Dinghuibacter silviterrae: one gene and its partner. Each later gene encodes a partner of the first gene's protein in a complex. Links are inferred from orthologs where the notes say so. Each region holds a gene or a part of one and is shown in the gene's direction. Other genes may lie near its edges. The genes, in order: metK and groL.

Region 1 (15,899 bases):
TTCCCGGATCAGGGAGGCGTGTCCGTCGTGGAGGGCGCCCATCGTTGGGATAAAGCCTAAGCGGGGCCCCCGGGGGCGGCTGGAGAGATAGGCGCGCAGATCGGCAACCGTCTTGCAAATGACCATAATCAAAAAATAACTACCTTTGCACTCATTTTGTCAGGTAACAATTCCTTAACTTAACCTAAATGCCAGCAAAGAAACGGATTTTATTCATAGCCAACGAAATGTCTCCTTATTTGGAGGAAACGGAGTTCTCCGCGGTCATCAATCAGTTGGCTATCAAAGCAAATGATAACGGTTTCGAAGTGCGCTGCATCATGCCCCGTTTCGGCATGATCAATGAAAGGAGGCACCGCCTCCACGAAGTAGTCCGGCTTTCAGGGATTAATGTTTCGGTCGACAATGACGACTACCCGCTCCAGATCAAGGTAGCCTCCTTACCCAACGCCCGTCTGCAGGTGTATTTCCTGGACAATGAAGACTTTTTCAAGCGTAAAGGGGTTCTTTGCGACGAATCGGACAAGTGGTACGAGGACAACGATCTCAGGACGATCTTTTTTTGCAAGGGGGCCCTGGAAACGGTCAAGAAATTCGGCTGGCCCCCGGACATCATCCATTGCGCCGGCTGGATGACGGGTCTGATTCCCCTTTACCTGAAGACGGCGTACAAAAAGGAACCCGTGTTCAACCACACCAAAGTGGTCTTTACCATCGGCCAGAACACCTTCCAGGAAAGCCTGGGACCGGACCTGGTCAAAAAGGCGATCATCCATACCAATATCAAGGAAAAGGACCTGGACCCCTACAAGGAGGCCAATAATACGGCCCTTTTCCGGGGCGGCGCGACCTACGCGGACGCCGTGACTTTTGGGGCGGAAAAGGTAGACAAAAAGCTCCTGGAAGAGTTTGGGAAGGTCAAGGGCAAAAAGGTGCTGCCTTTCGACGTCAACCACCAGGAGGACCTGACGGACTATCTCCAGCTTTATCATGAACTCTCTAATGGTTAATCCCCTACTTTTGCAAAAAATAATTATCACTTACTATGCCTTATTTATTCACCAGTGAATCCGTGAGTGAAGGTCACCCGGATAAAGTGGCCGATCAAATTTCCGATGCGCTGATCGATAATTTCTTAGCCTGGGACCCTGATTCCAAAGTAGCATGCGAAACGCTGGTGACCACGGGGCAGGTGGTGCTTGCAGGGGAGGTCAAATCCAAGACCTACCTGGACGTACAAAAAATCGCCCGTGACGTGATCGCCAGGATCGGGTACACGAAAAGCGAGTACATGTTCGAGGCCAACTCGTGTGGGATCATTTCCGCTATCCACGAACAATCCGCGGACATCAACCGGGGCGTCGACAAAAAGGACAAGGAAGAACAAGGCGCGGGCGACCAGGGGATGATGTTCGGTTACGCGTCCAGCGAAACCAAGGACTTTATGCCGCTGCCGCTGGACCTCGCCCACAAGCTGCTCATTGAGCTGGCAGCCCTTCGCCGCGAGAACAAACAAATCAAATACCTGCGCCCGGACGCCAAGTCCCAGGTAACGATCGAATATTCCGACGATAACAAACCCGTACGCATAGACGCCATCGTCATCTCCACCCAGCACGACGAGTTCGACACGGACGAGAAGATGCAGGCCAAGATCAAAAGGGACGTGATCAACATCCTGATCCCGCGGGTTCAGGCCCAATACCCCGAGTACAAGCACCTGTTCAACAACAAGGTGAAGTACCACATCAACCCCACCGGCAAGTTCGTTATCGGCGGCCCGCACGGGGACACGGGGCTGACCGGCCGTAAGATCATCGTCGATACCTACGGGGGCCGTGGTGCCCACGGGGGCGGCGCGTTCAGCGGCAAGGATCCTTCCAAGGTCGACCGCTCCGCGGCGTACGCCTGCCGGCACATTGCCAAGAACCTGGTCGCCGCCGGTGTCGCTTCCGAAGTCCTGGTACAGGTCTCCTACGCCATCGGCGTGGCCCAGCCCATGGGGATCTATGTCAATACCTTTGGCACGGCCAAGGTGGACCTGACCGACGGCAAGATCGCCAAACAGGTCGAAACGCTGTTCGACATGCGTCCCTACGCCATCGAAACCCGGCTCAAGCTGCGCAGCCCGATCTATTCCGAAACCGCCGCCTACGGGCACATGGGCCGGAAGAACGAGACGGTCACCAAGGGCTTTAAGGGGTCTGATGGGAAGGAAAAGAAAGTCAAGGTGGAGCTCTTCACCTGGGAAAAGCTCGACATGGTCAAAGAGATAAAAAAGGCCTTCGGCCTGAAATAAATAAAAGCCCCCGCAAAAACGGGGGCTTCCTTTTTACAGGAGGACCACACTTATGTCCATTCACACCGAAGTCAAACGCATCACCACGCATACCCTTCAGCGCATGAAGCAGAAGGGCGAGAAGATCGCCATGCTTACCGCCTACGATTATTCTTTTGCCCGTCTCCTCGACGAGGCGGGGATAGACGTCCTGCTGGTGGGCGATTCGGCCTCCAACGTCATGGCCGGGCACGAAACGACCCTTCCCATCACCCTGGACCAGATGATCTATCACGCGGCCAGCGTGGTTCGCGGCGCAAAGCGGAGCCTGGTCCTGGTAGACCTGCCCTTTGGTCACTACCAGGGCAACTCGAAGGAGGCGCTCCAGTCCACCATCCGCATCATGAAGGAGACCGGCGCCCATGGGATCAAACTGGAAGGCGGGGAAGAGATCCTGGAATCCGTCAAACGCATCCTCACGGCCGGTGTCCCTGTCATGGGTCACCTGGGACTGACACCCCAGTCCATCTACAAGTTCGGGACCTATAACGTCCGGGCCCAGGAGGAGGCGGAAGCCGAAAAGTTGCGCCGGGACGCGCTGCTCCTGGAGGAAGCCGGGTGTTTTGCCTTGGTCCTGGAAAAAATCCCCGCCCAACTGGCGACAGAGGTCAGCCAATCCCTCCGCATCCCCACGATCTCGATCGGGGCCGGCGGCGGTTGCGACGGCCAGGTCCTGGTCATGCACGACATGCTCGGGATCAATAACGAGTTCAATCCCAGGTTTTTACGCAGATACGCAGACCTCTATGCGGTGGTGAATGGCGCCGTGAAGCAGTACATCAAAGACGTCCGCTCGGGTGATTTCCCCAACGAGTCCGAACAGTACTGAGTTTTCACCGATATAACCCCTACATTCATCTAGAATTTTTTAACCCGCTTGCTGGTAGGCTTACCTTGCAAGCACATCGTGTTACGGATAATGAAGATTAAGATGTTAACCGCGGCTTTTGGCATTTGCCTGGCCTCCGCCTGTTCCCCGTCCCACGTCATGACACAGAATGAGCACGCCTTGCCCATAGCGCCTCCCAACCTCGTCATGGACGGGAAGGCCAGCGATTGGAAAGGGATTCCTTTTTCCCTTGACCCCGGGACCACGATGCGGTACGCACTGGCCAACGACAGTGCCAACCTTTATCTCTGTCTGACGTCCACCAACCCCAGCCTGGAGGACAAGATCTTCCGCATGGGGTTGAAGGTCTATCTGGATACCACCGGGAGCCGCAGGGAGGCCACGGGCATCCAGTTCCCCATGCCGGTTGACGGGAACGCCCTCCAGGCGATCGCGGCAACGAGCAAAGGGGACAGCAGGGTGGAAGCTGAAAAATACCACCAGTTTATCCGGCTCCAGGAAAACCAGTATGAGACCTTTGGCTGGGCGTCCGGCAACGGATTGAATGCGATGGGCAGCCAGGACATGCTCACCATCGGTTTTACCCTCGACGCCGAAGACATCCTGATCTACGAGATCAAAATACCGTTGAAAAGCCTCTACGGAGATCCGGTCCCGCCCACGGCCTTTACCCGGCCGTTGTCCATCGGGTTGTACATCGACGGTATCCCCCGGTCGGAAGACCCGAATGCACCGATCGCCTCGGAGATCGGACAGCCCGGCGCCAACATGACGGGGGCGCGGATCAACGTAGGCAGAGGCGGACGGTTGTCCACGAATCCTTATTCACTCCAGAACGAGCAGTTGTTTAAACCACAGCGCGCCTGGATAAAATGTATGTTGGCAAAGCAATGAAAAAAGAGTGGGTATCAGGCCGGATCATTTTAAACATCGTCCTACACGTGGCGGCCTGGTCCGCATTTACCGTCCTGCTTTACCTCCTCATGAACGGCAACCTCAAGACGCCGAATGAACTGGCGCTGAAAAACAATCCCTATTACATCTTCAACCAGGTCTTTACCAATGCGTTCCTGGTCATGTTCTATTACCTGAACGCATTCGTGCTCATCCCGCGGTTCCTGGCCAACAAACGCATCCTGCTCTACGCACTGATCGTGATCGGGCTGCTGGCCATCTATCTATACGTGCCCGAGTATGTCTTCGTCAACTTCATCACGCACCACCACCCCGCTCCCCCACCCGGGATGCCACCCGGAGGTCCGCCGCGGCGCCGTTTCCGCATCTTCCCCTACTTAGGATCGGCGGCGCTTTTCCTGCTTGTCCTGGTGATCAGCTCCGGCTCGAAGATCCTTCAGCAATGGTTTGCCGCCGAACGACAGAAGGAAAAGGCGGAAAAGGAAACCCTGCGGACCGAGCTCTCGCTGCTCAAATCTCAGATCAACCCGCACTTCCTTTTCAATACGCTGAACAACATTTATGCGATGGCCATCACCGACTCCGTACACACGGCCGACGCGGTGATGAAGCTCTCGCAGATCATGCGGTATATCCTCCAGGAGGCCGACCACGAACTGGTGCCCCTCCAAAAGGACCTCGAATTCCTGCAACGCTATATCGAGCTCCAGCAGTTCCGGCTCAGCGACAAGGTAGACCTGAAATACCAGGTATCCGGTGACGGGCAACTCCTCCGGATCGCGCCCCTCCTCATGATCCCTTTTATCGAAAACGCTTTCAAATACGGCGTTAGCGCCCGCGAAAAAAGCTCCATCAAGATCGACATCCAGATCAGGGAAAATATCGTTACCTTATGGGTAGAGAACACCAAACACGCCGTCAACACCATGGGCGCCATGGAGAATACCGGTATCGGGATCAACAACGCCCGCAGGCGGCTGGCGCTCCTCTACCCCGACCGGCATGAACTCACGATCCGGGACACCCCGTCCCTCTTTGTGGTCACCTTAAAAATCACTTGCGGATGATCTCCTGCATTGCGATAGACGACGAGCCGCTGGCCCTGGAAGTCCTCAAAAAGTACGTACAAAAGATTTATTTCCTGGAGCTCAAAGGGACGTTTACCGACCCCGACGAAGCCCTGAATTTTATCCGCCAGGAAAAACCAGAGCTCATCTTCCTCGACATACAAATGCCCGACGTCAGCGGCATCCAGCTTGCGGGCCAGATCCAGCAATACAACCCCGCGGTGATCTTTACCACCGCCTACAGCGAATACGCCGTCGACGGCTTTAACGTAGACGCCGTCGACTACCTCGTCAAGCCCATTGAATACGAACGCTTCCTAAAGGCCGTCTACAAGGCCAAGGAATACCTGGAGTTCGTCCAGACCCGGGACATCGCCAACGCCTCCATCTTTGTCAAGTCAGACTACCAGCAGGTCAAGGTCAAGCTCAGCGACGTCCTCCTCATCGAAGCCCTCGACGACTTTATAAAGATTTACCTCCCCGAAAAAACGCTCATCACGCTGATGACCCTAAAGGCCATCCAGGCCAAGCTCCCCGAAAAGGAGTTTGTCCGCATCCATCGTTCTTACATCGTCCCCCTCAGCAAGCTCGAAGTCGTGAGCCGCGCCAAGGTCAAGGTCGGCGACAAGGAAGTACCCATCGGCGCCAGCTATAGCGACGCCTTTTTTGCTTTACTCAACGGAAAATTCTAATGGTTTTGATCATAGGCGCCGGGGCCTCAGGGCTCATGGCGGCGCGACACCTCACTACTTTAGGTATCCCCGTCCGGGTCCTTGAAGCCCGGGACCGCATCGGGGGCCGTATATGCACCGTTTCAGAAGGTTTCTCCTTCCCCGTGGAGCACGGGGCGGAGTTTGTACACGGCGACCTGCCGCTGACACGCTCATTGCTTCGCTCGGCGGGGATTCCTATGGTGCCCGCGGGGGGGCGTATGGTGCGATCGTCCTCAGGGCGGTGGGTTTCGTCTGATATGTTTGATTGGGAGCGGGTGCTCGGGGCGATGCTTTCGCTTTCCTCTGACATGCCGCTTGTTGATTTCCTGGACAGGCACTTCGCCTCCGACGCCGCCACGTACAATGCTGTCCGCGGCTTTGCCGAGGGGTATGACCTGGCGGACATCCGCTTCGTGAGTACGTTGGCGCTGGCGCGGGAGTGGAGCCGGGAGGAGGGTGCGCAGCACCGCATTCGCGGGGGGTATGGGGCGCTCATCGGGTTTCTCGCGGCTTCGGTGCCGTCTATCCATACCGGAATCCCCGTGGGGTCCATTTCCTGGTCGCAAGGGCAGGTGTCTGCCGGAGGCTTCTCCGGCGACGCCGTATTGGTGACCGTTCCACTGGGGGTGCTCCAGGCGGGCGCTATTGACTTCTCCCCCGCCCTGCCCGCTTACTTAGCCGCTTCGCGCGCGCTCGGGTATGGTACCGTCACGAAGATCCTCCTCGAATTCGAGCGCCCGTTTTGGAAAGATGCCGTTCCTGGCGCCGGTTTTATCCTTAGCGACCAACCGGTGCCCACCTGGTGGACCCAGGCACCGTTCGATACACCCTTGCTCACGGGTTGGTGGCGGGGGTCGCACCCCGGTGTGGACGTCGTCGGGCTGTCGCTTCAATCACTTTCAGGAATATTTGGAGCCCTGCCTCCGCTGCGTGCATCCCGCGTGGATGACTGGCAGTTGGATCCGTTTTCTTTGGGCGCCTATTCCTACCCTCGTGTGGGCGAGTCGCCCCATCGCGCCCTGCTCAATACACCGGTGTCAGACACCGTGTTCTTTGCCGGCGAGGGGCTGTATGACGGGGATGATACGCCCGGAACGGTGGAGGCCGCGCTTTGCAGCGGGCTGGCGGCGGCGGAAAAAATCGCCGCAGTTTTTGCGGGGAAGGCGCGGGGATAGACGCTGCACGCGCTCCTGCAGCGCGGGTTAGGCGCTCCCGCGGCGCGCGTTTATTTCGTACATTGCGGCCTATGGAATTCCTAAAACACCTTTCTATCCAGCCCCACAACCCTGGTGTGTCCACCGGTACGAAGTGGTTTGAGGGCGCCGGCGCGCGCCTCTCTTCATACTCTCCTGTAGACGGTAAGCTGATCGCCACCACCGGTGCCGCTGACCGGGAAACCTACGACCAGGCCATCGCCCAGGCTCGCCAGGCATTCGCGGTCTGGCGGAACTGGCCCGCACCCCGCCGGGGCGAGGTCGTCCGCCGCATCGGTGAGTCCCTGCGTGCCCATAAGGACGACCTCGGCAAACTCGTTTCTTACGAGATGGGCAAAAGCCTCCAGGAAGGATGGGGAGAGGTCCAGGAAATGATCGACATCTGCGACCTCGCCGTCGGTATGAGCCGCCAGCTTCACGGGCTCACCATGCACAGCGAACGCGCCGCGCACCGGATGTATGAACAGTGGCACCCCCTCGGAATCGTCGGGATCATCTCCGCCTTTAATTTCCCCGTCGCCGTTTGGAGCTGGAACGCCATGATCGCCTGGGTCTGTGGCGACGTTTGTGTCTGGAAACCCTCCGAAAAAACGCCCCTCAGCGCGATCGCCTGCCAGCACATCGCCGCCGGGGTTTTTAAGGAAATGGGCGTCCCCGAAGGCGTCAGCGTCCTCGTAAACGGCGGCCTCGACGTCGGCCAGTGGCTCGCCGCCGATACCCGGATCCCCCTCGTGTCCGCCACCGGTTCCACCCGTATGGGTAAAGCGGTAGGAACCACCGTTGCCACCAGGCTGGGCCGTTCTTTGCTCGAACTCGGAGGCAACAACGCCATCATCATCACGGAAAACGCCGACCTCGATATAGCCATCCGCGCCGCGGTCTTCGGCGCCGTAGGAACCGCGGGGCAGCGATGCACCACGACCCGGCGGCTGATCGTCCACGAAAACGTCTACGACGCCGTGCTTTCCCGCTTGCGCAACGCCTATGCCCACTTGCACATCGGCGACCCCCTCGACCCGGCTAACCACGTCGGGCCGTTAATTGATAAGGATGCCGTGACCAACTATTTGTCCGCTTTGGATGCCGTCCGCGCCGCGGGAGGCTCTTTCGCCGTCGAAGGCGGTGTGCTCTCCGGTCCGGGTTACGAGAGCGGCTGCTACGTCAAACCTTGTATCGCCGAAGCCCGCAACGACTTCGACATCGTGCAACACGAAACTTTTGCCCCTATATTATACCTCATACGTTTCAAAACCCTCGAAGAAGCCATCGCCTTCCAAAATGACGTACCCCAGGGGCTATCGTCTTCCATCATGACCCTCAACCTCCGCGAAGCCGAACGCTTCCTCTCCGCCGCGGGCAGCGACTGCGGCATCGCCAACGTCAATATAGGGACCTCCGGGGCCGAGATCGGCGGTGCATTTGGCGGGGAAAAGGAAACCGGCGGCGGCCGGGAGTCCGGGAGTGATGCCTGGAAGGCGTATATGCGGAGACAGACGAATACGATCAACTACGACACCCAACTACCGCTCGCGCAGGGGATCAAGTTCGATATTTAGGCTGCCGCCGCCAGGCGCCCTTCACGAGGTCACGTCGAGCGGCTTATGCCCGCCACGGTGCGGCGCCGCCGCAAAAAAAAACGGATGCCCGTTCACCGGACACCCGTCGATGATGATTGCAAAGGTATATGAAGACATGCAAGGATGCATGATGCGGAGGGTGGCAAAGAGGAGGGTACGGATCTCATGTCTGATAGCCGTTGCATAAGAAGAGAAAGGAATTCTGCTATCGCCCGGTTGCAAGGTCTTCCATGTGTACTTTGCGCCCGGTCGACACACTTTAGCTGCCGGCACCCAGGGCGATAGCAGAATATATATAGAGCGAAGAAAGGTGGAGCGGTTGTTTCAGCACACGACCGCTGGAACGTTACCAGCGGTCATGTTGCTGAAATCACAAAACAAAAAAACGCCGATAGATATCATTACCCACTTTTGCCTTAGTTGATGATACAAAGTTAGCGCTCGTCGAAGCGGCAGGCCTTTCTTTAAGGGATAAAAAACTGCTCAAATCGGATGATTATCGTTTCCTCAATGAACCCGGTGAGCCTCCGAAGTTCTTCCGGAACGCCGTAATGAAATTGCTGATGTTCCGGTATCCCGTCATATACGCTATATCCATGATAGGTATATTCGTATCCTCCAAAAGCGATTTGGCGCGCTCCATGCGTGCGCTCATGAAATAATTGAAGATCGTCGTCCCATACACCTGCTTGAACCCCTTCTTCAACTTATAATCATTCAAACCCACACGGTGCGCGAGTTCCACGATGGTCAGCGGGTTGTCCATATTTTGGATCAGCAGCTCCGCGGCCTCCTTGATTCTTTCGATGTCATACGGCCGAAGTACGATGCGCGCCGCCGTATTCGTGTGAAAGTGCCCCACTTTATCCAACGCCTGTATCAGCAACTCGATTACTTTAGCCTCCACGTAAAGGTGCTTCACCTGTTCCGAAAAGTCCCCATAGAGGATATCGTGCGTGATCCCCATCATCTGGATATTGGCATAGTTGTATACGTCGCTCAACAAGGCCGGCGTACCGTCCTGGGCAGACTGAAGGAAAAGATCCAAAAAGGGGAAATGGGGCGCGAGCTTTTCCAGGTAGGACGGCTCAAAAGTAATCACCAGGGTGGTGTACTCGCTATTCTCCTGCAGGTCGCAACGCGTTTCCCACGTAGGGGTGTAAAATAAGTTGAATTGCTTCTCCAACATCAACACCTCCCCCAGCCCCGCCCGGAAGAAGCGGATGTTGTTTTTGCAGGCCAGCTGAAATTCCAATACAGGAACATCCAGCTTCGCCTCCAAGGTGACGTTCCGGTCACATATATAATGGCTGTACACGATGGTAAAGCCGCCTCCCTTCAATTCATGGAAAATCATTTTTCCAAACGGCGCTGTGGCCGAAACCGATGGTACCCCTGGAAGTACATAGTTCTGAAGGGAGGGCGGCACTCCCGGTTCGAAGACCAATGTACTACCGTCACTGGCGGTGATGCTCAAATCCATTTGTTGTCCCTGTTTCGCTAAGTATGAATGAATGATTCGTTATTTCATTTCATGGATTCAAGTAGCCTTTAGCAAGTGGTGTATTTCATGAGCGCATTTTTTATTGAGAAGTCAGGACGACTAAAGTAACAAAGTAATTCAATTATTCAAATTATGACATCCCTAAAATTTTAAAAACCGATTAGTAAGAACTCCATATTTTATATCAATTTCCCTTGACACCCTCCGGTTATTCTACTACGTATTTCCACCGATTCCCCATCTGTATACACCATGCTAAACCAATTAAGCACCTGATTTTGCCCTACCCCCTTTCTTTTCCATGACAAAGGCTCAGTATTTACACTTAGGTATTTCACCCCAAAGCATAGGCTGCAAAAAAAAAGCCGCCCTTGCGGGGCGGCCTTTATTTTTCCTTTAACAATTACCATATTTTAACCCTGGCCGTGTCAGGCAGATACATTTTATCCCCCGGCTTTACGCCAAATACCTCATAAAATGCATCCACATCGGCAAACGGCCCGTTGACCCGGAACTGCGCCGGCGAGTGCACATCCGTCAGCAACTGCCGCGCCAGCAGCTCCTTCTTCTCGTGCTCCAGCCATCCCAGGGCATACCCCAGGAAATACCGCTGCTGGGGCGTCAACCCTCCGATCTTCTCCCCTTTCTTGTATTGCTCCGTTTGCTGGAACGCATCCCAACCCAGCAAAACACCGCCCAGGTCCGCGATATTTTCGCCCAGCGTTGCCTTACCGTTGATATGCATTGTATCCACCGGAACATACCCGTTAAACTGCCGGACCATCACATCCGCCCGTTTTGTAAACTGGATACTGTCCTCCGGCGACCACCACGACTTCAGGTTCCCCTGCGCGTCAAACTGCCGCCCCTCGTCGTCAAACCCGTGTGTAATCTCGTGACCGATCGTCGACGCCCCTGCGTATCCATAGACCAAGGCATCGTCCAGCTCCTCATCCCTCATCCCCGGCACTGTAAAGATTCCCGCCGGCAATACGATCTCGTTATTGCTCGGGTTATAATACGCATTATATGTTTGCGGCGTCATCCCCCACTCATCCCTGTCCACCGGTTTGCCCAGCTTGTTGATTTCATATTGATTCCACCACTGCCTCGACGCCATGACGTTCCGGGCAAACGGCTGCGCCTTGATATCCATCGCCGAGAAATCCTTCCACTTGTCCGGGTACCCCACCTTCTTTTTTATTTTGGACAGTTTATCCAACGCCTTTTGTTTTGTCGAATCGCTCATCCACGTCAACTTTTCGATCCGGTGTTTATACGCCGTCCGGATCGCCTCCACCAAGTCCGAATACCGTTGTTTCGCCTTATCGTTAAAATATTCCTTCGCAAAAAGCTGCCCCAAGGCCTCCCCCATCGCGCCTTCTTCCACATCCAGCACCCGCTTCCACCGCGGCTTCATCCGCTCCAACCCATACATCAGCTTCCCATAAAAGTCAAAATTCGCCTCCGCAAAAGGCGCGCTCAGCAAAGACGCATACCCGTTGATCAGGCTCCAACGCAGGTAATCCTTCCACGTATCCAGCGACTCTTTTGTGAGTTCATTTTCCAACGTCCTGTAAAACTCCGGCTGACCCACGATCGCCGAATCCAGGTGGTTGATCCCGATGGCCTTCAGCCACCCACGCCAGTCGATCGACGGCGTCAGCGTCCCCAGCGCCTCCACCGAGTACTTATTATAGTTCCTATACGGATCCCTCAGGTCCTCCAGCTTGCGGCTATTCCTCGCCAGCGTCATCTCCAGCGTCATGATCGCCCTGCTGCTCTTCTCCGCCCTTACCGAATCATACCCCGCCAGCTGCAGCATTTTTTGTATATGCGGCGTATACGCCTCCCGGATTGTCGTCGTCCGCTTATCCGTATTGAAATAATAGTCCCGGTCCGGCAACCCCAGCCCCCCCTGATTCAGGTTATAGGCTTCCACGTCGCTGTTCTTCGAATCCTGCGACACCCCTTCGTCAAAACCCACATTCACCCCCTTGCAGTGAAGATCCGCCATGACCTTCACCAGGTCCTTTGTCGTTTTTATCCCATCGATCTCATCCAGCTCCGGTTTTATCGGGTTGATCCCCTCCTGATCCGCCTTTGCCGAGTCCATCCCGCTCTCCCAAAAATCCGCGATCTTCGCCGTGATCCCCCCATTCGCCCGGTCCTTCACCGCCTGCTCATTGATCGTCCGCTTCCTGATATACAATTCCTCATCCACCAGGTTCCCAATCCCCCACGCACTCTGATCCCCCGGAATCGGGTTCCCCTTTATCCACCCCCCGTTTGCATAATGAAAGAAGTCATCCCCCGGCCTCACCGTCGTATCCATGTTCACCGCCAGGATGTCCGGCTTTCCTTGTTCTTTACAAGCCGCCGCGGCGCATAGGCCCAGTATAATCGCGTACTTATACATCTAAAAAGATTTTAATTAAAAGTAAAAATATTGGCCGGTTTTGCGCTTTTTTTTGATAAATGGTTTCTTAAACCCTATTTTTGCACCTCTTTTACGGGATGTAGCGCAGCCCGGTAGCGCGCTTCGTTCGGGACGAAGAGGCCGCTGGTTCGAATCCAGTCATCCCGACAGAACAGGACAGGAGGTCATTGATGGCCTCCTGTTTTTCTTTATCGCCGCCTGGAGTATTGTTCAGGCTTGCAATTTGGGCGAAGACCTCGTTGACCTTGTCGGTTAGAAACTCTCCTTTTTCGCGGTTATAGCGTACTCCTTCGGGGAAGATCATTTTTTGGATTTGCTCCTTTACGGACACTTCGCTGGAAGCCCATACCGCAGCGAGTTTCTCGGAGAATTGAATAGCTGTTTCATAGTATTCTTTTAGGTTAGAACCTTCCACGTCGGTTTTGGTCAAAGATTCCAGGATTTGTTTCTTTTCATCGGCCAGTTTAGTCTGAAGACGGTCGTAGGTTTCTGTCGGGACCTTCCGCTCTACATAGTAGTCTTCTTCTAGGTGGTCGATCTTCTTGTCGATTTCTGTCAATTTGTCTTTGAGGATCTTTTGTTCTTGGATGGCTGCTGCATAGTGTTTGTCGAACGCATGGTTCATTTGCGCCAGGAGCGGGCCTATGAACTGCGGTTGGATGGCATATTGGGACAGGAAGCGGACAAATGCCTCGTTTACCTCCTGGGTGTTTTGATTGCAGTTGCATCCTCGTGTCCGGCATTTGTAATAATGGAACTCATCCTCTTTGCCGGAGGTCTTGTATTTCTTCCTGACCACATACCCAGTGTACCCCGATCCACAGATGTCGCATTTCATAAAGAGCTTTAGCGGATATTCTCTGTTCTCCTTCTTGTGGGATACCCCATATTTACCACCCGCTTCCGCCCGGATGTCATGGATACGCAGGAATAGCTCCTGGGTTACTAACTTCTCGTGGGTACCCTCTACCAACCGCCCGTTGAGCAGCTTGTGGGCGATGATCCCACAGTAGAAAGGGTTGGAAAAGATCATGCTGAGTTTTTGCCGGTATAGGTTCACCCCCATCGCCTTTAGCCTTGACAGTATTTCGTCGTTTTTCATCCCCTGGGATTTCCATTCAAACGCCTTTCTCAAATTCCTGCCGGTCTCGTTGACGACCAAGCGGCGATCCTTTCCGTCCTTTATTACTGAATAGCCCATTGGGTGCTTGATGCACCATATCCCCCTTTCCAGCTTCTCCCTAAGACCGGCTATTGTTCTCTGTCTTCGTAACTGGTTGTCGTATTCGCTGAACAGGAATTGCATGTTTTGCTGAAAGACGCCACCCGGGTTGCTGGTGTCTATGGGCTGGGTAACGGCGATGATCGTCACCCCGTATTTATTCCGGAGTTCCTTCGCCAGCCGCATGGCGCCGTCTCCTGTGCGGCTGAACCGGTCCAAAAGGTATACCAGGACGTGCGTCACCCGGTCCTTGTTTTTCTTAATAAAGTCCATCATCCTTAAAAATTCCTTCCGGCCGTCCGAGCTGGCGCTTTCATAGGTACCTCCAAAGTATCCGGCAATAGCGAACTCGTTGCGGGTGGCAAATTCATCGATGGCTTTCTTCTGCCAATCCAGGCTAAGATTGGTCTCAAATTGCTCCTTGGAGGATACGCGGGTGTACACTACGCAGACTTTGCCCTGGACAACCTTTTTGTAGTTCAGTTTTTGACGTTTTGACCAGGGTTGGAATAGATCAATGGAGGTAGACATGGTACTTCATTTTTGGGCTAGATCAAAGTGCTATACTTTTTACAGAGGTGGAGTTCTCATTATGTTAGCACTGTTTAGGAGGCCTTTCTTGTAACGGAATGTAAGGGCTTAACAATCGCGGCATCATCGATAGATATAGATTTCGGCGGTGGATCACTGTAACCTAACGGTTCGGGGATGTACTCGAATAGAATACGTGCAAGCTGCTCTATGGTCTGTACAATCGTGGCGGCTGTCCCGTCATTATAGTGTTCGCAACCAGGATAAGCCTTTAGCTGTTCGACGGTCAAAGGTTCTTTACTGGGATTGGCCGCCCGGCCAAAAGCAATGCAGTCATCCGCCGTTTTCAAAGGAAGGGTACTCATAACAAAATAGATATAGGTTCGTTTCACGAACCTACGACGGCCCAAAAACGCACTTTCCCATTTAGGGCGTAAAATCCCTATAAAGGGCGAAAAATGCTCAAAATTCCCTGTTCTTGACGCAAAAGGCAATGTAAAGCAATGAGGTTTTTTCATAAAACTCAGTGCTGTCGGGAGTTCGGAGAGAAATATGGATACCCTGCAACCAGGGAAAATCGTGTGAAATATCCTACCGTCGAGGGATGCGTAGCATCTTGAATTTATAAGGTAAGCCCTGTATTTCCCAGATGCCTCTATATTGGACAAGTAGTAGCGCGGTCTGGGGCGACATATTATCATGCTGGAGGGTATTGGGAGCTATTGGGGAGTAATTAGGGAGCAAAGGGGGAATGTTGGGGAGTGTTAGGATTTATTTGCCGACCTCCCGTATTACCAGTATAAACATGGCCGCCGGTTCGACCCCAACCAGCTTGGACAACCGCATTATATCAATTGCCGTCAGTCTCCCCGGGTCCAGGAGGCGTTTAGAGACAGTATTATAATTGAGGCGCATGTCTTTGGTGAGGACGGTAACCGGAACAAAGCGGGTTATATTGCGGATCGGTCCAAGGGTCCCGTTGTCCAGGGCGGTCTTTAGGACGCGGTAGTAATTTGGTTGCCTCATTTGATTTTGGTCATTGAAGTCTATTCCCTATTTTTCTGTATGGTGACGGCTACCAGCCTTGAGCGGTCGTCAAATGGAATGTCCAAAAGAAATGATAGCCTATATATTTCCCGGAAACTAAACCCCTCGGGCTCAAAAACCTTCCTGGTAAAACGTTCGTAGTTTATCCCAAGGTCGGCGGCAACGGTCGAACGTGGCACAATGTCGAAGATGTCATAAAAAGTCTTCATCTCCCCTGTCCTCCATAAGGAGGCCACAAACTTGTACCGCCGGTCCTTTTTAGGGGGTTCGCTTGCGGCGGTTTGGATGGAGTTATTCATGATCTAGGCGGTTTCGATGGGTTGATCCCGTCCATTTTGATCTACAATGTCCATCTTAGGCAAGATGAGCTGTATGAGATCTTTAAATGGCATTCCGATAAGCAGGGCCAGTTTGTGAATATCCTGGAGTGAAAATTTTCTCGGGTTCAGAACCTTCGCTGAAAACCGTTCATAATTCAAAT
Region 2 (15,875 bases), 1.3 Mb from region 1 along the record:
AAAATCAAGCGGCGGTGGCGGCGGTACGACGACCCCCTCGATCACGGTGAGCATCAGCTCCACTACCGTCAACCGCCAGGACACCGCCACCCACGCCCGGTTCTTTGTGGACCTGAGCGCCGCGGCCACCAGCGACGTGACGGTGAGCTATGCGACGCAGGACAGCACCGCCAAAAGCGGAACAGACTATGTCGCCGCCACCGGTACGCTGACCATCAAAGCCGGGACGTCCGAAGGCTACTTCGACGTGGTCATCACGGGGGACAGCCTCCGCCAGAACCCGCAGGTTTTTCACGCCGTGCTCAGCAACCCGGCGGGCGCGGCCCTCGGCACTGCCACTGCGGCTGCAACCATCATCAACGACGGGACCTATCTCCCAGTGGACACCACGGGGGATCATACTCCTACGTCTTATCCCGGATATACCCTTGCCTGGAGCGACGAGTTCAATACGGGTCATACGCTTGATCCCAATAGCTGGAACTATGAACAAGGCGGCAGCGGCTGGGGGAACCAGGAACTCGAAAACTATACCAACCGCATCCAGAATGCCTTTCTAAGCAGCGGCGTCCTGGTGATCGAAGCCCGCCAGGAAAGCTATGGTGGGAACAACTATACTTCCGCAAGGCTGGACACCTACGGTAAACACTCCTTTACCCACGGCCGCATCGATATCCGCGCCAAGCTGCCCGTGTCCACCGGCATGTGGCCCGCCCTCTGGATGCTGGGGAACAACATCAATACCGGTACCGCCTGGCCCGCCTGCGGGGAAATGGACATCATGGAGCTCATCGGTACCTATCCCAGCCGGGTGACCGGCTCGATCCACTGGGAACAGGCCAACAATACCGAAGGGACCTTCAACAATAACTACAACCTGTCTGGCGTGAACTTCTCGCAGGCCTTCCACACCTTTAGCGAAGTCTGGACCCAGGACAGCGTGACCTACCTCGTCGATAACCAGGTGTACGTCCAGGCCAGCTACGCCACCAACGTCACCAGCGGCGTCAATCCATTTAACAGTCCTTTCTTTTTCATATTCAACGTGGCCGTGGGTGGGAATTGGCCCGGGCCGCCCGACGGCACGACCGTGTTCCCGCAACGGATGTTTGTGGATTATGTAAGGGTTTATCAATAGAATTAGGAATCAAAATGAAAAAAGCAACGCGTCTTAGCCTTATCCTATGGGTAGCCCTGGCCGGCCTTGGTGCCGGCCAGGCCCGCTGCCAGGGATTTCTTCACCGGGAAGGAGACCGGATCGCCGACGGCCGTCACCACGAGGTTATTCTGAGGGGGATCGGGTTGGGAGGATGGATGCTGCAGGAGCCGTATATGCTCCGGGTAGCGGGTGTCGCGGTGAACCAGACGCAGATCCGCGCGCGTATTTCGGACCTGGTCGGGCCGGAAAAAACCGATGCTTTTTACGCCTCCTGGAGAGCCCACCAAACGACCCGGGCCGACATCGATTCGCTGGCTTCCTGGGGTTTTAACGCAGTGCGGGTACCCCTGCACTTCAACCTATTTACCCTGCCCATCGACCAGGAGCCCGTTCCCGGCCGGAACACCTGGCTACCCACCGGCTTTACGCTTTTGGACAGCCTGTTGCGCTGGTGCCGGGTCGACCACATCTACCTTATCCTGGACCTCCACGCCGCCCCCGGCGGACAAGGCAACGACATCGCCATCTCCGACCGGGACAAGCAAAAACCCTCCCTCTGGCAAAGCCCCTATAACCAACAGAAAACGGTGGCCCTTTGGCGAAAGCTCGCCGAGCGCTATGGGCGGGATCCCTGGATCGGCGGCTATGACCTGCTCAACGAAACCAACTGGGGTTTTAGCGATCCCGCCGATGAACACGGCTGTTCCGAAAAGGACAATGGTCCCTTGCGCAGCCTCCTCATACGGGTCACCGACACCATCCGCGCGGTCGATAAACAACACCTTATTTTTATCGAAGGCAACTGCTGGGCCAACAATTTTCACGGCCTGTTGCCACCCTGGGACAGCAATATGGCCGTCAGCTTCCATAAATACTGGAACTACAACGACCAGGCGTCCATCCAGGGCGTGATCGACCTCAGGACCCGTTACAACATCCCCCTTTGGCTGGGCGAGTCCGGGGAAAACTCCAACACCTGGACCACCGACGCCATTGCCCTCGTAGAAAGCAACCACATCAGCTGGACCTGGTGGCCCCTCAAAAAAGCCGGGGTGAACAATCCTTTGGAATTCCACTTTCCCCCGGGCTGGCCGGACATCATAGCCTACTGGGAAGGGAAGGGGCCAAAGCCTTCCGCCACGGAGGCCTACGCTGTATTGATGCAGCTGGCATCCGGATCTTCGGTTGCGCGCAATACCTATCACAAGGATGTCATCGACGCGATGTTCCGGCAGGTGCATTCGGACAAAACGCTGCCCTTCCAGCCGGCCTCGATACCCGCCCGCGTCTATGGCGCCAACTACGACCTGGGTCGCAACGGCTTTGCCTACTATGATCTGGATACCGCGAATTTCAGGACCTCCAACGGCATCAACGCCCCCTGGAACCGCGGTGGCTACTACCGGAACGACGGGGTAGACATTACCCTTTGCACGGATACCGGTTCCATGGGATATGCGGTGACGGACATCGAGCCCGGAGAATGGATGCAATACACGGTTCGCGTGCCCCGCAGCGGATATTATACCGTCAGCTATCGCGTGGAAGCGGCGCCCGTGGAACCCATCCACCGGCATCGCATCGTGCAGCCATCGTCGGCGGATACGCCAAGCGCGGCGGCCGCGGCAAACGCGACCGCGGGCCTGCCCGCGAACACCCCGGCGGGCGCGGCCGCTGGCGCCGCCCGCGCGGCCACCAACGGAAATGCCGCCCTGCTCTCCGACGCAGCCTACGCCGCCCCCTCCTGGCAACTGTTGGACTACGACCCCGTGAGGGGCGAAGCCTTGCTTGACGAACGCACACTTCCGGCGGACGCTGCGATGCTAGTGCCCGGCGCATCGCCAGCGCCCTGGGTCAGTATCGGGAAACACCGGATCTATCTGAAGGCGGGAGTGCATCACTTGCGTATATTGGCGCGAGCGGGAGGATTTAATTTTAGCTATATTGCGATTGAGTAAAAATCAAAAAAGACGAATGGGCTCAGAATCCATTCGTCTTTTTTTGATGTAATACCAATTAAAATTGTAAAAGAAATTATCCTTCAACATCGGCGAGCTCAAGCTCGTTATCTTCTTTTTGAGTTACTTTTCCCAATAATATCAGGTTCTCTAAGATAGTGATAGCACTATTAAAGTGTGTTTTATATGATTTTTGGAGTATGTTGATAAAATCACTTTTTGAGATTTGATGCTCAAAGTTTTTTTCAGTGAGCGTCCTTTTTATCTGTGGGAAAAGAATTTTATAAATATCATCCATTAAAAAATCAGATATGCCTAGTTCAATATCGTAAGAATTTGCTATTGAAATAGCTTTGGGATTATAATCCCAATGATCTAATAAAGGAGATTTCTTGACAACAGTGGGTATAATTGGATTAAATTCCAATTTGCAAATAGTCTTATATCCTTCTGGGATTGACTTGAATCTATATCCATCTTGATCTAAACACGTTATCACTTTACAAGTAAAAAGTCCTGGCCCTGAAATTAATCGTTTGCTCTCGCCCTCTAGTATAACGTCAAATTTTGTACTTAGTGGAACTTCTTTAACTACATAATCTATGAAGAACCATCCTTGATTTTCCTCCAATAAATAATCCTTAGTCACTTTCTTGATGACTTTGCTCTTCACTCTTCCTTGAATCGTTAACACTATGACACCCTCTTTAAGCATTTGGAAAATTCACGTCTTATAATAAACCTATAGGATATAATCAATAGCTAATAAGAATACCTAGCTACAAATTACTCATTTTTTTAGAAATGGTCGAATAGCTTGAACCAACCTTTCAATTTCCTTTTTTGAGAGCTTTCCCGTCTCATAGCAAAGTCTAGTTAGGTTATCTATTCGGACAATATTGTAGACACTATACCCTGAAGAGTTTGCAACAAATTGAAAATCACGGCAATGAATATGCCCGTCACAACGGGTATAAAATTTTTCCGGTGTAATCGTAAACTTAATTTCTTCCTCCACCTTGCTTAAATAGTTATTTGAATGGATATCAAGATCGATTAAATTTTCACGTCTAGCCAGGTATATGACAGCCGCATCCGGGTTTTTTTTATAACACTCAAGAGCGAACCAAAGTGCTTTAATCGGATTTACTGAAGTATATGTGAACGGCCCCTCAATAGCACTTGGATTCCCAGGCCAATTTTTAGTTGTTCCACGGAAGACATATGGCGGCAATTCCAGCATAGCCCGCGAAAATAACAAATTCTTGCGAATTGCCTAATGACTGTTAGCTTGTAAATTGTCTATTCATTCCGCAAGGAATCCACCGGCCTCGCCATCGCCGCCCGAAAGGCCTGCACGCTGATCGTGGCAAAGGCAATCAACAGGGCCGCGCCCGTAGTGAGGGCAAAGATCGTCCAGGGGATGGTTGTCCGGTACGCGAAGTCCTGGAGCCAGCGGTGGGTCGCCCACCAGCCGACAGGAGAACCCAGTACCACGGCCAGAAGCACCAGCTTCATGAAATCGGCCGAGAGCAAACCGACGATTCCCGCGACGTTGGCGCCAAGGACTTTCCGGATCCCGATTTCCTTGGTGCGTTGTTCGGCGCTAAAAGCCGCCAGGCCAAAAAGCCCCAGGCAGGAGATGAAGATGGCAATACCCGTTGCGTACCCCACCAGGGCCGCCAGGCGGTTGTCTTCTTCATAGTGTTTTTGAAATTCGCCGTCGAGGAAGGAATATTCAAAGGGTTCGTTGGGGTCCGATGTGCGCCAGAAGGCTTTCGCCGCCGCGATCACGGAACCCATGTTGGACGCGTTGACATGGGCGATGATATAATTGTACCGGGGCGCGCTGTTAACAAAAAATGCGACGCTCATGATCGGCACGTGCAGGTCTTCGAAATGAAAATCCTTCATAACACCCACGATCCGCAGTATCTCCTTGCTGTTGGCGTTGTGAAAACCCTTACCGATACAGGTAGCGGGCGTGTACCCGAGCGCCCGGGCGCCCGTCTCGTTGATCACGACCCCATCCACGCTGTCCGAGGGGAACTGATCGGTAAAGGCATGCCCGGCTACTGTTTGCAACCCCAGCGTCCGCATAAAATCGAAGTCGATATAGTTGGTCAGGAAGGGATGGTTGTCCGTACTAGGTTGCCCGTCGGCGTAATAGGTACCCGACCAACCGACGTGTCCCGGGTAAAGAAAGGAGGCCCCTACCGATTCGACACCGGCCTGCTTTTGCAACTCGGCTTTCAAAGGCGTATACAATTTCCAGGCGCCTTCGCTCTGCAGCGGGATGATGAGCTGCTGGTCTTTTGTAAACCCAAGGTCTGCGTTGCGGAGGTACTGCATCTGCCGCACGATGATCGCCACTGCCACGATCAGGATGATCGCGATGCCGAATTGGAAGACGACCAGGCCTTTTCGCACCGAGGCTACCGCCAGGGAATTGGCCGACTTACCCTTCAGGACCTTTACGGGTTTGAAAGAAGAAAGGTAAAGCGCCGGATAGCTGCCCGCCAGAAGCCCGGTCAGCCCAGCAAGTACCAGGGAAGCGGCGCCCAACACGAACAATTGGGCCCCCGTAAGGGTGATGTGTTTACCGGCCAGAAGGTTAAAACCCGGTAGCAGCATCCAGACGAGCAGTATGGAAACAACATAAGCCAGCAGCGCCATCAGAAGGGACTCGCCCAGGAACTGCCGGACAAGGGTGGATTGTCGCGCGCCCAGGGTTTTCCGGACCCCGACTTCGGCGGACCGCCTGGTTGAGCGCGCCGTGGACAGGTTCATAAAGTTGATACAGGCAATCAGCAGCGTGAACAAGGCGATGGAGCCAAGGATATACAGGTAAGTGATGCTGCCCCCCGGTGTCACGTCCCCATAGTCCATATTGGCGTGGAGGTGTATGTCCCGGACTTTGATCAGAAAATGATCCCGGGTATAGCCCGCCGCTTTCAGGTCGTTCCCTTCATACATATCCACGAAAGCCTTCAGCCCGGGTTCGATCTGTGCAGGACTGGCCCAGGGCCTGAGCCGTACATAGGTCACGAAGAAGTAATTGGACGTCGTCTTTTTCCATGTCCGGATAAGGTCGCCGATCCCACCGCCATACATCGAGACGAAAAAACGGGCGTCGATGTGAGAAGGTTTGTTTATGGGCCGGAAGACCCCCGTAATGGTATAATCGTGGTCCCCATCAAACGCGCTGGAGATATGGATCACCTTGTTCAGCGCGGGACCGCCACCGAACAGCTTGTCGGCAATGTCCTTGGACAGGACGATGGAGTAGGGGCCGCTCACGGCCGTGGCCGGGTTGCCCTCCACGAAATCGTATTTGAAGAGTTGGAAAAAACCGGAGTCCGCCGCAAAACCCTTGTCTTCATAAAAGGAACTCGTACCGTTCTGCATCAGCGTATGGTCGTCCAGCAACAGCGGGCATATCCTCGCCGTGGCCTCCACCTCCGGAAAAACCCCTTTGAAGGCCGCCGCGAGCGTATTCGGACAACCCTGAAAACGGATCTTCTTACCCTGGACGTGCTCGATCGTTCCCACCTGGTACAGCCGATCGATGTCCGGGTGGTAGTCGTCGTAGTGGGTTTCATGCCAGATGTACAGGGAAAGAAGGGTGCACACGGTCAGCCCCACCGACAGCCCCAGGACGTTGATGGTCGAGAAAACTTTATTCCTCATCAGGTTGCGCAAGGCGACCTTTAGATAGTTTCGGATCATAGGGCAAGCGCTTCCAAGGCTGTGCCACTTCTGCAAGAAGTTGCATATCAATATCTTGCGCCATGGCGGCGCCGTGGGTTCGTCCGGTTTCGATACGGACGGTGTCCGCAAAGGGGGATTGCGAAGGGGGGCTTTGCCTCCCTTCGCCGCGACGCATAAGAGGTTGTTGCGCCGGAGGCGACAAATTTCCTACGGGGAGCCTCCGGCGCAACAACACAAAGGCCCGACCAAAAGGCCGGGCCAATTCTTTAGGGCAAAATACTACTTATGTAAAAAAAATAGGTGCGTTGTTGGATGGACTATGGGCGGGTAGCTAACCCATTCGGCTTTCTAGGGATACATGGATGCGGGTTTTTCAGGATCTGGAACCTTGGTTTTCACGGATGTTTGGACTCAATGTTTTCTAAGGATGTTCGGATAAAGGGTTTTCAAGAGACGATACTGGATAACTTGGCTTAAAACGGATACTTGGATACTGGTTTTCAATGGGTTTTGGATACTTGGATCTGGATTTCTTTGGGATACGGATAAAAAACGAGCACTTCGGTTTTACAGGATACGGATCAGACTGGGGTACGGATTAAGTTTTGCCCTAGGATACAGATGGATGTACTTTCATGGGTTTATGAAAGCATATATATAATTATAAGAAAGATTTGGAGGAATGTGGCCTTTGAGGCATGCAGTCGAGGCTGCAACGGGAGAATAACACTTTTGTTTCATTAGGTAAGGTTTTGGAGGGTGAATTAACAACCCGTTATAATATTACGAGTTTCTTTTAACATTGGTTTCAGTTAACCGTATTTTTTACACCTATTTGCTCTATTTTTTCAAAATATTCAAAAAGGGAATGTTTATTTGAATATATCTAAATTAAAGCGTTTTTAATTTGAAAAACTTCAACGCAAACGTGTGCGAAAACCGGCAGAAATCGCAAACGACCACCTGAAAAAATGACATTTTAGCCCATCTTTGCGGACCGGGGAACCTGACACGGAGACCAAAGACAGACCGGGGTGAGGGGATCCGTGCAAAATTGACCGATACCGGACATCCGGATGACAATGGCACGACATTCGTGGCCAGATCGTACCAAATCTTTAAAACTCAAAATAAAATACACCATGGCTAAGAATTTAAGCGTAACCCCTTTGCATGACAGGGTGATCGTACAGCCGGCTCCCGCGGAAGAAAAGACGGCAGGCGGCATCATTATCCCCGACACTGCAAAAGAAAAACCCCAGCGTGGCACCGTCATCGCCGCCGGTCCTGGTAAGAAGGACGAGCCCATGAGCGTGAAGTCGGGCGACACTGTTCTCTATGGCAAATACGCAGGCACCGAGATCTCGATCGAAGGCCACGACTACCTGATCATGAGGGAGAGCGACATCCTGGCTATCATCTAATCATTAATTAAACCTAATATGGCAAAACAAATATTCTTCGACATTGAAGCCCGCAATCGTATGAAAAAGGGCGTCGATACACTGGCTAACGCCGTGAAAGTCACCCTGGGTCCCAAAGGACGTAACGTGGTTATCGAAAAGAAATTCGGCGCTCCCTCCGTGACCAAGGACGGTGTTACCGTGGCCAAAGAAATCGAACTGGAAGACGCCATCGAAAACATGGGCGCCCAGATGCTGAAGGAAGTGGCCTCCAAGACCGCCGACATCGCCGGTGACGGTACGACCACGGCTACGGTGCTCGGGCACGCCATCATCAGCGAAGGGCTGAAAAACGTCGCCGCAGGGGCCAACCCGATGGACCTGAAGCGCGGTATCGACAAGGCCGTTGCCAAAGTGGTAAAACACCTCGAAAAACAATCTGAGAAAGTTGGTACCGACAGCGCCAAGATCCAACAGGTGGCTGCCATCTCCGCCAACAGCGACGAAGTCATCGGTAAGCTCATTGCCGAAGCTTTTGAAAAAGTAGGCAAGGACGGCGTCATCACTGTAGAAGAAGCCCGCGGCACCGACACGACTGTCGAAGTCGTCGAAGGGATGCAATTCGACCGTGGTTATAGCTCCGCTTATTTCGTGACCAACAGCGAAAAGATGGAAGCGGAACTGGAACGTCCTTATATCCTGATCTACGACAAGAAGATCAGCGCCATGAAGGACATCCTGCACATCCTCGAAAAAGTCGCCCAACAAGGTGCTCCCCTCCTGATCATCTCCGAAGACCTGGAAGGCGAAGCCCTCGCTACCCTGGTGGTCAACAAACTGCGTGGTACCCTGAAGGTAGCCGCTGTAAAAGCCCCCGGTTTTGGCGACCGTCGTAAGGAAATGCTCCAGGACATCGCCATCCTCACCGCCGGCACCGTTGTCAGCGAAGAACAAGGCTACAAGCTGGAAAACGCCGACCTGAGCTATCTCGGCCGTGCAGAACGCGTGGTCATCGACAAGGACAACACGACCATCGTCGGCGGCAGCGGTAAAAAGAAAGACATCGAAGCCCGCGTCGGTCAGATCAAGGCCCAGATCGAGGTAACCACCTCCGATTACGATAAGGAAAAGCTCCAGGAACGCCTGGCCAAGCTGAGCGGCGGCGTTGCCGTCCTCAATGTAGGCGCCGTTACCGAAGTGGAAATGAAGGAAAAGAAGGACCGCGTTGACGACGCCCTCCACGCTACCCGCGCTGCCATCGAAGAAGGCATCGTACCGGGCGGTGGGACCGCGTTCATCCGCGCCATCGAAGCCCTCGAAAAACTCGAAGGCGAGAACAACGACGAAACTACCGGTATCAAGATCGTCCGTCGCGCCCTGGAAGAGCCCCTGCGCCAGATTGCCGCCAACGCCGGTATCGACGGTTCCATCGTCGTCCAGAAGGTGAAAGAGAACAAGGGTGACTTTGGTTTCAACGCCCGGACCGAGACCTTCGAGAAGATGCTCTCCGCCGGTATCATCGACCCGACGAAGGTAACCCGCGTAGCCCTGGAGAATGCCGCTTCCATTGCCGGTATGCTCCTGACCACCGAGGCCGTTATCGCCGACAAACCCGAACCCAAAGGTGCTGCCGCTCCCCATGGTGGTATGCCGGGTGGTGGAATGGGTATGGATTATTAATATCCTCCGCTATACAAAAGAAAAAAGGCCGTCCGCGAGGATGGCCTTTTTCTTTTATGCATTTCTTTAGTGCGCCGGAACGATCCGCACCCTACTTCCAAAAAAGTCCGCCAGGGAATCCCTGACCCGGGTGGTATCCGAAAGGGGAAGCGTAAACGGCATCAGGATGGCAAAATGGGTGGAGTCCCTGGACTCCAGGACGACTTTATGCCCCCATTTAATCAGGGAGTCCAGGCGGCGGTGCGCTCTTCCCGCCTCGGAGTAGGTACGTATCAGCACCCGGAAGGTGACGGGACCGTTGACCGCAGGCGCCACCGGCGCAGCGGCCGGGGCCGTTACCGGCGCCTTTGCCGTAGTATCCGAAGTGGTTGTTGTATCCTTGTGGGCGGCGGGCGCCTCCCCCTCCACCGGTTGTATCTGACCGGTAGTATCGGTGCCGGTCCCGGCTTTATGCTGGAAGGCGATATGGTAAAGCCCCCAGCCGGCCAGCAGGAGGACAAGAACGCCGGCGATGATGAGCATGAGGCGGCGGCCGTTTGTGGAGGATCCCGGCGCACCCGGGACGTCTTCGGCATGGAACAGCTCCTCTTCGCTGGTGGCCACGCGTTCCTTGAACTGTCCTTCCCTTTCGAGGCGAACGGGAATAAAGGGCCCGGGGGTAAATTCCAGGTTTGTCTGGCGGATCCCGGTCAATGTGCCTATGCCATTCAAAATCAGCGGCTTGCCGAGATTTAAGAGCTCCCTGCCGGTGGTCAGGAAGGCCTCCAGGTCGGATATGGCCAGGGGCTTCATCTTGCCCGAATGCTGGACGAGAAAATCGATGAGCTCGGGGGGCGACTTGAGCTTATTGTTGTTGTCAAAAGTAATGCCCTGATAGACCTGCTGTGGTTCCTTGGCGTCTTGCACATTTACAGAGGGGTCCAGGTGAAATACGCCAAAACCTTCCAATACCAGTTCCTTGTTCTGATACAGATATTGGCTGAGCAAATCGGAAATTTTCATTCTGCACGTGGTGTTTATAAACAAACCTACAGGAAAAAAGCCGAATTCCAGTAATCAATATCTTTGCCGAAATCTTGGGGAATGCTCACTCAGCAAGAAAAAGACTTTTTACATTACTGGGAGGTGAACCGGGAAAAGGAGGGGCGTTTCACCTACCGGCTCCTTCACGGCTTACCCCAAGGGATCATTTTTGGCGCGCCGATCTTTATTTGTTTTCTGTTCCGGGACTGGTACAAATGGCTTCCCTTTGTATCGGGGGAGGAGTTGCTGGTCGTGGCCATCGGGGTGTTTTGCGTGGTGCTTTTCTATTCTATCTTCCGGCAGCAATACCTGTGGGACCGGAAGGAACAGCAATACAAAGAAATTTCGGCCCGGGCCGGGGCGCCCGGCGCCCAAAAACCCTCAGGGTTAAATAACGATAACGAATGAACGCAAGAGAATCGATTTCCGTATTTGACATGTTCAAGATCGGGGTTGGCCCGTCGAGCAGCCATACCCTGGGACCCTGGAGGGCGGCCCAGCGTTTTGCCATGGACATGGACCGCCGCGGCCTGCTCGCCAAAGCGCACAGCGTCCGCGTTCTCCTGTACGGCTCGCTCGCCAAAACGGGTAAAGGCCATGGGACGGACATTGCCGTATTGCTGGGTTTGGGCGGGGAAGACCCTGTTACCTTCGATACCGCCGCCATCGGGTCTTACGTAGAAAACATTGACGCAAACAAGACCTTGCGGCTGCTTGGGAAGCACGCCGTGCCCTTTGACCCTGCCACCGATGTCGTGTTCCTGTTTTCCGAAACCCTGCCGTACCATCCCAACGCACTGACGTTTTTGCTGGAAGGGGAAGGGTTTGACCCCGTGGCGGAAACCTATTATTCCATTGGCGGGGGCTTTATCCAGCAGGAAGGGGAAACACCCGCGGGGAGCGCGACCGTCCAGTTGCCTTTTCCCATCGACCACGCGGGGGACCTGCTCCACTGGTGCATGAAGACCGGGATGAGCATTTCCGAAGTGGTGATGGAAAATGAAAATACCTGGCGGCCGGAGACCGAAACCCGGGCCGGCGTGCTGAATATATGGAGGGTGATGCGGGAATGCATATACCGCGGCTGTCATGCCCAGGGCTCCCTTCCCGGCGGCCTTCAGGTAAAACGGCGGGCGTCGGGTTTGAACCGCCAACTCCTCCAGGGACGTACGTACAACGGTTTTGAGGAATGGTTGAATGCGATCCGCGCGGGGGGCGCCTCCTTTCAATATACCCTCGACTGGGTCAGCTGTTTTGCGCTCGCAGTCAACGAGGAGAATGCCAGCTTCGGCCGCGTGGTCACCGCGCCCACCAACGGGGCCGCGGGCGTTATCCCGGCCGTGCTTCAATACTTCGTGACGTTCTGCGACGGGTTCCGGGACGAAAAGATCATGACCTTTCTGCTCACCGCCTCCGAAGTGGGGAGCATTTTTAAAAAGGGCGCCACCATTTCAGCGGCCATGGGTGGTTGTCAGGCCGAGATCGGCGTGTCCTCCGCCATGGCGGCGGCGGGCCTGACCGAGGTCATGGGGGGCACCCAGCGCCAGGTGATGATGGCAGCGGAAATCGCCATGGAACACCACCTGGGGCTGACCTGCGACCCCATCGCCGGGCTTGTCCAGATCCCCTGTATCGAGCGAAACACGATGGGGGCCATCAAGGCCATCACCGCATCGCAGCTCGCCCTTCAAAGCGCACCCGATTATGCCAAGGTCTCCCTGGACGCGGTCGTCAAGACCATGTGGGATACCGCGCTGGATATGAATACCAAGTATAAGGAAACGGCGGATGGTGGGCTTGCGGTGAACATACCGTTGAGCCTGCCGGAGTGCTAACGAACTACTTCAGCGAGTCCAGCTGGCTCTTGAGCACAGCCGGCACATCAAACGCCTCCCCCGGCGACTGGAAATTCTCGATAGCCGCCTTTGTATAAATGGCCGCCGCGATCTTATCCGTATGGGTATCGATCAGGATATAGGCGTAACCGCTGTCGATGGTTGCGTAGGTATAAAGGTATTTGTCTTTGGTGAGCGCTCCGGCACCCGCCATGTCCTTCACAAAAGGATCGTAGCGATCTCCTAAGAGGTCCTTGAGCTGGCTGTGCAGCGGTTCCGTTCCCCAAATAGCGCCCGGTGCCTGGCCGGCGTATTGTTCGAGATAACCAAGGCCTTTGGGTTTGGTGTGACAGGCCGCCAGCACCAACAGTGCGATCGCAAGACGTTTCATGGTCATTAGTTCAGGGTGGGGTCCGCCAGGAGCGTGTCGAGCTCGACCCCGCTGTAGTCATGAATGGTATTGTACACGGTGTCGCGTTCCACGGGGGCGCGGCCGGCTTGTTTGATCAGGGCGACGAGCTCCGCGGTGCTCATGGCGGGTTTTTGTTCTTCGGCCCCGGCCATGGAATAGATCTTGGTGGAGTCGTCGATGGTGCCGTCCAGGTCGTTGACCCCGAAGGCCAAGGTAAGCTGCGCCTTTTGCCTGCCGAGCATGGGCCAGTAGGCTTTCAGATGGGGGAAATTATCCAGGTACAACCGGGCGATGGCATACATCTTCATGTCTTCGACCACGCTGACCTCGGCCACGTCCGACATATCGTTGTCCTTGTTGCGGAACTTCAGCGGGATAAAGGTGTTAAAGCCGCCGGTCTTGTCCTGGAGCTGGCGCAGCCGTTCCATGTGGTCGATCCGGTGGGCATACGTTTCGATGTGTCCGTAGAGCATGGTGGCGTTGGTGTGCATACCCAGGCGGTGCGCGGTTTCATGGATGTGGAGCCAGCCCTCGGCATCTACCTTGTCGGCGCAGATTTTGGCGCGGACGTCGGGGTGGAAAATTTCTGCTCCGCCACCGGGCAGGGACTGGAGACCTGCTTCCTTGAGCAGGGCCATGCCTTCTTCGACGCTGACCTTTGCTTTACGGAACATATAGTCCAGCTCCACCGCGGTGAAACCCTTGCGGTGCAGGTCGGGCCGGTGTGCTTTGATCTGGCGGAGGAGGTCTGCAAAATACGCCAGGTTCATCTTCGGATGGACGCCGCCCACGATGTGTACCTCGGTCACGGGTTTGCCGTCGTAGGACCGGACGATGTCCATCATCTGTTCGATGCTCAGCTCCCAGCCTTCTTCCCGGTGGGCATAAAGGCGGGAATAGGAACAAAACGCGCAGGTGAAGACACACACGTTGGTGGGCTCGATATGGAAGTTCCGGTTGAAATAGGTCTTGTCGCCGTGCCTGGTTTCCCGGACGTGGTTAGCGAGAGCGCCCACAAAGGGCAGTGGCGCCCGCTCAAAAAGTGCGATCCCTTCTTCGGGGGTGATCCGCCCGCCGGAAAGAATCTTTTTGCCAATGGATTGCAATGCTTCGTCTACCGTCTCAAAAAGGGTTTCGAGTCCCTGCGTCGATGTTTGCATAGTCAAAATTACGGATTATTCTATACCTTCCGATCTAAAACCATTTCCCCGCGTGAATATCAAGTTTAGACTGTTGGTCATGAATTTCCTGGAGTTTTTTGTCTGGGGTTCCTGGCTGACTTCCCTGGGGGCATACCTCTCTACTCACCTTCACTTTACCGGCGTCCAGATCGGCTCCATCTTCGCCACGATGGGCATAGCGGCTATGTTCATGCCCGGGCTTCTCGGAATTGTGGCGGACCGCTGGGTCAATGCCGAACGCGTCCTTGGGCTTTGCCACCTGGCGGGTGCGGGGTTGTTGTTTTGGGCGGCCACCGTCACGGACTACGGTCTGTTGTATTGGATCATGCTCTTCAACTCCTTTGTGTACATGCCGACTATTGCGTTGAACAATACGGTCTCGTATAATGTGTTGGAAAAAAGGGATTATAACGTCGTCCGGGATTTTCCACCCATCCGCGTATGGGGGACCATCGGTTTTATCGTGGCGATGTGGATCGTCGACCTGAACCACTGGACCGTGACGTCGACCCAGCTTTACTTAAGCGCGGGGGCGGCTGCGGTGCTCGGTGTATACGCGTTTACCCTGCCCGCCTGCGCTCCGCCCGGAGGCACGGGCGAGAAGCGCTCCCTGTCTTCGGCGCTTGGACTCGACGCCTTCGTATTGTTCCGGCGCAAAAAGATGGCACTGTTTTTTCTGTTCGCCCTTCTTCTTGGTGCCGCGTTACAGATATCGAATGCCTGGGCGACGACTTTCCTGGAAGATTTCAAAGGGGTGTACCCCGATTCATTCGCGGTGAAGCACCCCAACATCCTCGTGTCTGTTTCGCAGGTGTCGGAAACCCTGTTTATCCTGGCCATCCCCTTTTTCCTAAGACGCTTTGGGATCAAGCGCGTGATGCTCCTGAGCATCTTTGCCTGGGTGTTCCGGTTCGGCCTTTTCGGACTTGGAGATCCGGGCACGGGTTTCCCCCTGCTCGCCCTGTCGATGATCGTATACGGCATGGCCTTCGACTTCTTTAATATCTCCGGGTCCCTGTTCGTCGAACGCGAAGCCGACATGCGCATCCGCGCCAGCGCCCAGGGCTTGTTCATGATCATGACCAACGGTATCGGGGCGTATATCGGCGGCTACGGCAGCGGCTGGGTGATCGATCACTTTACCGTGGCCGGCGTCCGTCACTGGTCCCCGATCTGGTTCACTTTTGCCGGTTACGCATTGCTCCTCGGCATCGTGTTCCCGCTAGTATTCCGTTACAAGCACACCCCCGAAACTGCCTATCCCAAACACGTATGACCGCACTTTCCGATAAAGACCAGATGAAGAAAAAGGTGGGCGAGTACGCTGCCACGTTTATACAAAACGGTACCGCCATCGGTATCGGTACGGGCTCCACCGCGTATTGGATGATCATGGCGCTGGGCGCCAAGGTTCGCGAAGGTTTCCAAATCACCGCGGTCCCCACCTCCAGGGCGACTGTCGAGCTGGCCCAGGCCCAGGGCATCCCCCTGGCCACCCTAAACGACGTCGACC

The links.
Region 2: the proteins of metK (region 1) and groL are in contact, whole or in part, in a cryo-EM structure (PDB 8P4O), measured with the Escherichia coli proteins. The link is inferred for Dinghuibacter silviterrae from one-to-one orthologs.

What each region holds. Positions count from the first base shown.
Region 1 is NZ_SODV01000001.1:3,733,211-3,749,109, reverse strand. The notes cover bases 316-3,172. They hold metK (methionine adenosyltransferase), read left to right. Parts: upstream 316-1,045; coding sequence 1,046-2,299; downstream 2,300-3,172. Other genes in these bases: panB (3-methyl-2-oxobutanoate hydroxymethyltransferase), read left to right, coding at 2,352-3,167; EDB95_RS16125 (glycogen/starch synthase), read left to right, coding at 316-1,010. Also shown: panC (pantoate--beta-alanine ligase), read right to left, coding at 1-126; more of EDB95_RS16125, read left to right, coding at 189-315; EDB95_RS16110 (hypothetical protein), read left to right, coding at 3,258-4,082; EDB95_RS16105 (sensor histidine kinase), read left to right, coding at 4,079-5,170; EDB95_RS16100 (LytR/AlgR family response regulator transcription factor), read left to right, coding at 5,167-5,862; EDB95_RS16095 (flavin monoamine oxidase family protein), read left to right, coding at 5,868-7,058; amaB (L-piperidine-6-carboxylate dehydrogenase), read left to right, coding at 7,130-8,653; EDB95_RS16085 (helix-turn-helix transcriptional regulator), read right to left, coding at 9,171-10,157; EDB95_RS16080 (M13 family metallopeptidase), read right to left, coding at 10,582-12,597; EDB95_RS16065 (hypothetical protein), read right to left, coding at 14,446-14,889; EDB95_RS16060 (hypothetical protein), read right to left, coding at 15,143-15,397; EDB95_RS16055 (hypothetical protein), read right to left, coding at 15,418-15,717; EDB95_RS16050 (hypothetical protein), read right to left, coding at 15,721-15,899. UniProt on the Escherichia coli protein: Catalyzes the formation of S-adenosylmethionine (AdoMet) from methionine and ATP.
Region 2 is NZ_SODV01000001.1:2,441,520-2,457,394, forward strand. Bases 7,758-10,590 are described here. They hold groL (chaperonin GroEL), read left to right. Parts: upstream 7,758-8,270; coding sequence 8,271-9,911; downstream 9,912-10,590. Other genes in these bases: EDB95_RS10845 (co-chaperone GroES), read left to right, coding at 7,971-8,252; EDB95_RS10855 (hypothetical protein), read right to left, coding at 9,978-10,590. In the rest of the region: EDB95_RS10820 (family 16 glycosylhydrolase), read left to right, coding at 1-1,138; EDB95_RS10825 (cellulase family glycosylhydrolase), read left to right, coding at 1,153-3,117; EDB95_RS10830 (hypothetical protein), read right to left, coding at 3,194-3,832; EDB95_RS10835 (hypothetical protein), read right to left, coding at 3,908-4,360; EDB95_RS10840 (ABC transporter permease), read right to left, coding at 4,420-6,846; more of EDB95_RS10855, read right to left, coding at 10,591-10,913; EDB95_RS10860 (hypothetical protein), read left to right, coding at 10,995-11,342; EDB95_RS10865 (L-serine ammonia-lyase), read left to right, coding at 11,339-12,769; EDB95_RS10870 (hypothetical protein), read right to left, coding at 12,774-13,160; aminofutalosine synthase MqnE, read right to left, coding at 13,166-14,341; EDB95_RS10880 (nucleoside permease), read left to right, coding at 14,394-15,638; ribose-5-phosphate isomerase RpiA, read left to right, coding at 15,635-15,875.